2 linked regions of the Pseudoxanthobacter soli DSM 19599 genome follow. The protein of the gene in region 2 interacts with the protein of the main gene of each other region in a pairwise test. Links are inferred from orthologs where the notes say so. Each region holds a gene or a part of one and is shown on either strand. Other genes may lie near its edges.

Region 1 (3,818 bases), on a different replicon or contig from region 2:
GGCCTCCCGGCCACCGGCAGACAGCGGACCAGCACGTCGGCAGACCGATCATCAGCACACCGGCAGACAAGCGCGCCGGTCCCCTCCCGCCGCACGGTCCTCCCCGCCCGACGCGCCCTCCGCGGGGTGCCGAGCGAACATCGACGGTGTCTGACAGCGAAGCCGCACCTGTCCGGCACGATGCACGACGCCCCGCTCAACGCTGCCGTCTATCGAGGCGGCCAAGTCGCTTGCGGCCAAGTCGCTTGCGGCCATCGCGCGCGGCCGATGTACGACGATCGGCTCGCTTTCAGCCGGATGCTCCAAGGCTCCAAAGCATGTGAGGCGTGCCAAAGCGGCAAATCGGACCATACCCGCAAAAGCGCATGCACATGCGCATCCGGCGCCAGGCATCGAAATGACGCCGGCATCCGGAACATAGACTACCGTCGCGTCCGCTTCTTAAAGCCAGCACAGCCTTCTGATGTCCAAATCAGACTGCGCCCTTCCAGGACTTCTGTCAACAAAAATCTTTATAAAACAATGACTTATAAGATGGTCACCATTTCCGAAGAACCGCTCTCTTCCCTGCGCAAGCCGGTTCCGAAAGGCGTATAGATGCTGAAACGAAACCGGGCGCGGATGCTTCGCACCCGCGCCTGGCAAAATTCCAACTCGATTTCCGTCTGGCCCGCTTGCCGGGCGACAGCCAAAGCCCTGCCCGTCACATGCGCGGGGGTGACGCCTATTCCGGGATATCTCCCTCGGCACCGCCGTTGGCGATGTCGTCACTCTCGCCGTCCTCGTCCTCGCTGACGCGCTCGACCGAGACCACCTTGGCCTCGCCGCCGGTATTGAAGACGGTGACGCCCTGGGTGGCGCGGCCGGCAACGCGAATGCCGGCGATGGGGCAGCGGATCAGCTGGCCACCGTCGGTGACGAGCATGATCTGATCGCTCTCCTCCACCGGGAAGGAGGCGACGAGGCGGCCGTTGCGCTCGTTCACCGCCATGGCGACGATGCCCTTGCCACCGCGTCCGGTGATCCGGTAACCGAAAGACGAGGTGCGCTTGCCGTAGCCGTACTCGGATACGGTCAGGATGAACTGCTCCGCCGCGCTCATGGCGGCATAGCGCTCGCCGCCGAGTTCCTCGGCCAGCGCGCCGCCGCTCGCCTCGGCGGAGGCATCTTCCGCTTCGGCTTCGGAACCGTCCTCGATCTCGCCGGCGACCGCACGGCTCATCTTGAGATAGGCGGTGCGTTCCGCCGGGCTCGCCTCGAAGTGCCGGAGGATGGAGAGCGAGATCACCGTATCGTCGGAACCGAGCGTGATGCCGCGCACGCCGACCGAGTCGCGGCCCTTGAACACGCGCACATCGGTCACGGCGAAGCGGATGCACTGGCCGGCGGCGGTGGTCAGAAGCACGTCGTCATTCTCGGTGCAGACCTGCACGTCGACGATGCCGTCGCCCTCGTCGAGCTTCATCGCGATCTTGCCGTTGCGATTGACCTGGACGAAGTCGGACAGCTTGTTGCGCCGGACCGTGCCGCGCCGGGTGGCGAACATCACGTCGAGCGACGCCCAGCTCGCCTCGTCTTCCGGCAGCGGCAGGATGGAGGTGATCTGCTCGCCCGGCTCCAGCGGCAGGATGTTGACGAGCGCCTTGCCGCGCGCCTGGGGCGCCGCCAGCGGCAGCCGCCACACCTTCTCCTTGTAGACCTGGCCGAGCGACGAGAAGAACAGCACCGGCGTGTGGGTGTTGGCCACGAACAGGCGGGTGACGAAATCCTCCTCGCGCGTCGCCATGCCCGCACGGCCCTTGCCGCCGCGGCGCTGGGCCCGGTAGGTCGCCAGCGGCACGCGCTTGACGTAGCCGGCGTGGCTGACGGTGACGACCATGTCCTCGCGCTGGATCAGGTCCTCGTCCTCGAGGTCGGCGCCGCCCTCGACGATCTCGGTGCGCCGCGGCTTGGCGAACTCGCTGCGGATCGCCGTCAGTTCGTTCGTGATGATCTCCAGCACGCGGGCGCGCGAACGCAGGATCTCCAGATAGTCGCGGATTTCCACCGCGAGCTTCTCCAGTTCCTCGGCGATCTCGTCGCGGCCGAGCGCGGTCAGACGCTGCAGGCGCAGGTCGAGGATGGCACGGGCCTGCTCCTCGGACAGTCTGTACGTGCCGTCCTCCGCCAGCTTGTGGCGCGGATCGTCGATCAGCGTCAGCAGCGGGGCCATGTCCTTCGCCGGCCAGTTCCGCTCCATCAGCGCCGCGCGGGCCGAAGCCGGATCGGGCGCGGACCGGATCAGCCGGATCACCTCGTCGATATTGGCGACGGCGATGGCAAGGCCGACGAGGACATGGGCGCGGTCACGCGCCTTGCCGAGCAGGTACTTGGTGCGCCGGCCGATCACCTCCTCGCGGAAGGCGATGAACGCCGTCAGCATGTCGCGGAGGTTCATCAGTTCCGGCTTGCCGCCGTTGAGCGCCACCATGTTGGCGCCGAACGTGGTCTGGAGCGGCGAGAACCGGTAGAGCTGGTTCAGCACAACGTCGGCGACGACGTCGCGCTTCAGCTCCACCACCACGCGCATGCCGTCGCGGTCGGACTCGTCGCGCAGATCAGAGATGCCCTCGACGCGCTTCTCGCGCACGAGATCGGCGATCTTCTCCACCATCGAGGCCTTGTTCACCTGATAGGGGATCTCGGTGATGATGAGCGCCTCGCGATCCTTGCGGATCGTCTCAACGGCCACCTTGCCGCGCATGGTGATCGAGCCGCGGCCGGTGAGATAGGCCTGGCGGATGCCGGAGCGGCCGAGAATGATGCCGCCGGTGGGGAAATCCGGGCCCGGCACGATCTCCATCAGCCGCTCGACCGTCAGCGCGGGATCGTCGATCAGCGCGATGCAGGCGTCGATGACCTCGCCCAAATTATGCGGCGGGATGTTGGTCGCCATGCCGACCGCGATGCCGCCCGCGCCGTTGACGAGCAGGTTCGGGAACCGCGCCGGCAGAACGACCGGCTCGCGCTCGGAATTGTCGTAGTTTTCCTGGAAATCGACGGTCTGCTTGTCGAGATCCTCGGTCAGGTTCTGCGCGACCTTTTCGAGGCGAACCTCGGTATATCGCATCGCCGCGGGCGGATCGCCGTCGACGGAACCGAAATTGCCCTGCCCGTCGATCAGCGGCACCCGCATGGAGAACGGCTGCGCCATGCGCACCAGCGCGTCATAGACCGACTGGTCGCCATGGGGGTGATATTTACCGATCACGTCGCCGACGACGCGGGCCGACTTGCGGTAGGGCTTGTTCCACTCGTAGCCCATCTCGTGCATCGAATAGAGGATGCGGCGATGCACGGGCTTCAGTCCGTCGCGCACGTCGGGAAGCGCGCGGCTCACGATCACGCTCATGGCGTAATCGAGATAGGACCGGCGCATTTCGTCGGTGATCGAGATCGGGCTGATGTCGGAGGGATCAGCTTCCGGTGCAGGCTTGTCCGGATCGGCCAAGTTCTTATTCCGTCGTCGTTTGAGGTCGCACGCCTTATAGCCGATTCAGGCGCCGGGGCCAAATATTGCGGACGACGCCCGCTAAGGAAAAAATTCGATCACTTTCAATATTTTATCGGCGACGCCGAGAGCCGCTCACGGGGCTTTGCGGCGGGGATGGGGCGGCGCGACGGCCAATGCGCCGCAGCATCCTCCGCCGCCTGCCGTCGACGCGGGCCGGCGGTTCGTCCTATCGTCTCTACCAGTGGCCAGATGGCACGATCCGGCGGGGGCTGAAGACATGGATTTGCAGGCGTTGCTGAGCGCGTTCACGACGTTGTTCGTGATC
Region 2 (4,105 bases):
GAGGAAGCTCGCGACGCGCTCCTGGGCGGTCTTGCGCCCGAGCAGCAGCACATGGTCCTGCGAACGCTGCAGGTCGCCCGCGGCCAGCGTCCACAGCGCCTGGGCGATTTCCGGATCGCGGGCGGCCAGCGCCACGACGACGCTGCGCCGCACCAGCCGCAGCGTCACCGGCGTCACGGCCTCGGCGGAGAAGCGGTGGGTGGTGCCGATCTCAAGCCCGAACACGGCACCCGGGCGGTGGAAGGCTTCGATCTGGCGGCGCCCGTCGTCGAGCAGCTTGCACACGCGCACCGTGCCGCTCACGACGAAGTGCACATAATCGGTCGGCTCGCCCTCGCCGTAGATTTCGGAATTCCGCTCGAACGGCACTGTCATCTCCGTGCCGGCGAACAGGTCGAGCAGGGCGGTCGGCAACCCGGCGACGGCGGCGGCCTCTGTTGCAGCCGGCTGCGGGGCGCGGATGGTCGGGAAGGGGGTCAGAACGGCGGTCCGGCGCTGATGGGCAGGGCTGCGCTCGAGGGTGGCGTGCTGCATGGGAATCGCCTCGTTCCGATATGATCGATGTCAAATGGATAGGGCGAAGGCCGGCCGGCCGAAATTCGGTTTGCCTCTTAAGTAAACCTCCTTAGTCCGAAGGGCTGCGGGCGCAAGTCATTGCTTTCAAAAGAAAAAGGGCGGGGAAACCCCCACCCTTCGCGCGTCCGGCCACGTTCGTGTGCGGACGAATTTCAGATATCGAGATTGGCGACCGTCAGCGCGTTGTCCTGGATGAACTCGCGCCGCGGTTCCACCTCGTCGCCCATCAGCTTGGAGAAGATGTCGTCGGCGTCGTCGGCCTCCTTCACCTTCACCTGCAGGAGCGAGCGCACGTTGGGGTCGAGCGTGGTTTCCCAGAGCTGTTCGGCGTTCATCTCGCCGAGGCCTTTGTAGCGCTGCAGGGTGATGCCCTTGCGGCCGGCGGCGAACACCGCGTCGATCAGCGCCACGGGGCCGCGGATCGCCGTCTCGACGTCCTTGCGCTTCAGCGTCGCCGCCTTGCCGTAGACCTCCCGGAGGTGGTCGGCATGGCCGTCGAGCTTGCGAGCGTCGGCGGAGCCGAGCAGGGCGGCGTCGATGGTCGCGACTTCCTTCACCCCGCGCACCACGCGCTCGAACCGCAGCGAGCCGTCGTCTTCGGCGATGCCGGTCCAGCCGCGCTCATATTCCTCCGCCAGGATGTCGAGCCTGCGGGCGATATAGGCCGCCGCCTGCACCGCGCGTTCCCGGTCGTTCAGAAGTTCCGGGCTGAGCGCGCCGGCGATGGCGGCCTGTTCGACCACATCGCGGCGATAGCGCGAATGCAGCCCGTCGAGCAGCAGGCGAATGCGCTGGGCGTGGTCGATCACCGCGCGCAGGTCGACGCCGACGCGGACCTCGCCGTCCGCCAGCGTCAGGCGGGCATCTTCCAGGCCGGTGTCGATGAGGTAGCTCTCGAGGGCCGCCTCGTTCTTCAGGTACTGCTCGGAGCTGCCGCGGCGCACTTTGTAGAGCGGCGGCTGGGCGATGTAGAGGTGGCCGCGTTCCAGCAGTTCCGGCATCTGCCGGTAGAAGAACGTCAGCAGCAGCGTGCGGATGTGGGCGCCGTCGACGTCGGCGTCGGTCATGATGATGATGCGGTGATAGCGCAGCTTGCCGACGTCGAACTCTTCCTTGCCGATGCCGGTGCCGAGCGCGGTGATCAGCGTCCCGATCTGCTCCGACGACAGCATCTTGTCGAAGCGGGCGCGCTCGACGTTCAGGATCTTGCCGCGCAGCGGAAGAATCGCCTGGTTGGCGCGGTTGCGGCCGCCCTTGGCGGAGCCGCCGGCCGAGTCGCCCTCGACGATGAAGAGTTCGGATTTCGCCGGGTCGCGCTCCTGGCAGTCCGCCAGCTTGCCGGGCAGCGAGGCGATGTCGAGCGCGCCCTTGCGGCGGGTCAGCTCGCGCGCCTTGCGGGCCGCCTCGCGGGCGGAGGCCGCCTCCACCACCTTGGCGACGATGGCCTTCGCCTCCTGGGGGTGCTCCTCCAGCCACGCGCCGAGCGTGTCGTTGACGATGCTCTCGACCACCGGCCGGACCTCGGACGACACCAGCTTGTCCTTGGTCTGGGACGAGAATTTCGGGTCCGGCACCTTGACCGACAGCACGCAGGTCAGGCCCTCGCGGCAATCGTCGCCGGTCAGCCCCACCTTCTCCTTCTTGGAGATGCCGGAGCTTTCGGCGTAGCCGGTGATCTGGCGGGTCAGCGCCCCGCGGAAGCCGGCGAGATGGGTGCCGCCGTCACGCTGGGGGATGTTGTTGGTGAAGCAGAGCGTGTTCTCGTGGTAGGAATCGTTCCACTGCAGCGCCACCTCGACTGTGATGCCGTCGCGCTCGCCGCGCATCGTCACCGGGGCCGGGATCAGCGGGTGCTTGGTACGGTCCAGCCAGCGCACGAAGGCTTCGAGGCCACCCTCGTAATGCAGTTCCTCGCGCTTGGGCTCGACCCCGCGCAGGTCCTCCAGGAGGATGCGCACGCCGGAATTCAGGAATGCGAGTTCGCGCAGCCGCCGCTCCAGCGTGGCGAAATCGAATTCGGTCATGGTGAAGGTCTGCGGGCTCGGCAGGAACGTCACCGTCGTGCCGGTGCGCCCTTCCGCGTCGCCGACGACCGCGAGCGGCGCCACGGCGTCGCCGTGGGCGAAGCGCATGGTGTGCGTCTTGCCGCTGCGGTAGATCGTGAGGTCGAGCCAGGTCGACAGCGCGTTCACGACGGAGACGCCGACGCCGTGCAGGCCGCCGGAGACCTTGTAGGAGTTCTGGTCGAACTTTCCGCCGGCATGGAGCTGGGTCATGATGACCTCGGCCGCCGAAACGCCTTCCTCGGGGTGGATGTCGGTCGGGATGCCGCGGCCGTTGTCGGTCACGGTGCACGAGCCGTCGGGATTGAGGGCGACCGTCACGCGGTCGGCATAACCGGCGAGCGCCTCGTCGATGGCGTTGTCCACCACCTCGTAGACCATGTGGTGCAGGCCGGATCCATCGTCGGTATCGCCGATATACATGCCCGGCCGCTTGCGCACGGCGTCGAGCCCCTTCAGCACCTTGATGGATTGTGCGCCGTATTCCTCGGCGCCGGTCGCGGGATTTTCGGTCATTGAGAATCGCTTGTAGGTCGCTCGGAGAGGAACGTCCGCTCCTTATAGGCGGTTGGACGCCGGGTTCAATCTTGCCGCCCAGTCTAGAGCATCGGGCCTGAAAGCGCGACGCGAACACCCGGAAAATCCGATGCCGAAACAAACATTTCGGTGTTTTCGGGCCGCGTCTGGCGAAGGCATGCCGGCAAGCGTGCCGAAGCGCCCTTCATGCGCTGCAAATGCGGTCTTCTCGCGGCATGCCGCCGCGGCGCGGATTCGCGGTTCGCGCGGCGTCAGCGCCACGCGATCGCGGCGGCGGCACCGGCGAGCGCGGTTCCGGCGATGCGGTTGAGCAGCACCCGCGCCCGCGTGTCTGAGAGGGCGGCCCGGGCCTTCAGCGTGAGGGCGATGTAGCCGATGCTGACGAGCGGCAGCACGAGGACGACGACGCCGGTGATCTCGGCGAAGCGCAGCAGATCGAGCTGCGTCAGGTCGATCACGGTGGGCAGGATCGCGAGATAGAACACCATGGTCTTCGGGTTGCCGAGGGTCAGCGCGAGGCCGGAGGCGAACACCCTGAGCGGCCGCTCGCCCGGCCGGGCAGCGACGTCGGCCTCCTCGACGGGGGCGGTCCAGAGCTTCCAGGCGATGAACACCAGATACGCCATGCCGGCATATTTCACCGCCAGGAACAAGAGGTGGAAGGCGTGGGCGAGCGCGCTCAGACCGAACGCCGCGGCGGCGAACCACACGAGATCGCCCGCGAGAATGCCCGCGGTGAACCAGAGCCCCGCCTTCCAGCCGCCGCCGAGCGTGCGGGCGACGAGCGCCGTCATGCCGGGTCCCGGCGAGGCGACGGCGAGGGCGTAGACGAAGGCGAAGCCGGCAAGGGCGGCAAGGCTGAGGCTGGTGTTCATCTCGGGCGTCCTCGATCGGCCGGTGCCGGCCGGCGGCCGTCACTAGGGCCTGGA

The links. Proteins that work in one complex are often made in the same cells at the same time.
Region 1: the proteins of gyrB (region 2) and gyrA interact in binary tests that used the Escherichia coli proteins (3 or more experiments, as listed by UniProt). The link is inferred for Pseudoxanthobacter soli DSM 19599 from one-to-one orthologs.

Annotation. Positions count from the first base shown.
Region 1 is NZ_FRXO01000001.1:1,045,585-1,049,402, forward strand. What follows is about bases 525-3,818. They hold gyrA (DNA gyrase subunit A), read right to left. Parts: upstream 3,419-3,818; coding sequence 725-3,418; downstream 525-724. Other genes in these bases: BUF17_RS04455 (MarC family protein), read left to right, coding at 3,771-3,818. UniProt on the Escherichia coli protein: A type II topoisomerase that negatively supercoils closed circular double-stranded (ds) DNA in an ATP-dependent manner to maintain chromosomes in an underwound state.
Region 2 is NZ_FRXO01000002.1:46,415-50,519, reverse strand. What follows is about bases 443-3,497. They hold gyrB (DNA topoisomerase (ATP-hydrolyzing) subunit B), read right to left. Parts: upstream 3,156-3,497; coding sequence 729-3,155; downstream 443-728. Other genes in these bases: BUF17_RS04695 (LysE family translocator), read right to left, coding at 3,428-3,497; BUF17_RS04705 (helix-turn-helix domain-containing protein), read right to left, coding at 443-534. Also shown: more of BUF17_RS04705, read right to left, coding at 1-442; more of BUF17_RS04695, read right to left, coding at 3,498-4,051. UniProt on the Escherichia coli protein: DNA gyrase negatively supercoils closed circular double-stranded DNA in an ATP-dependent manner to maintain chromosomes in an underwound state.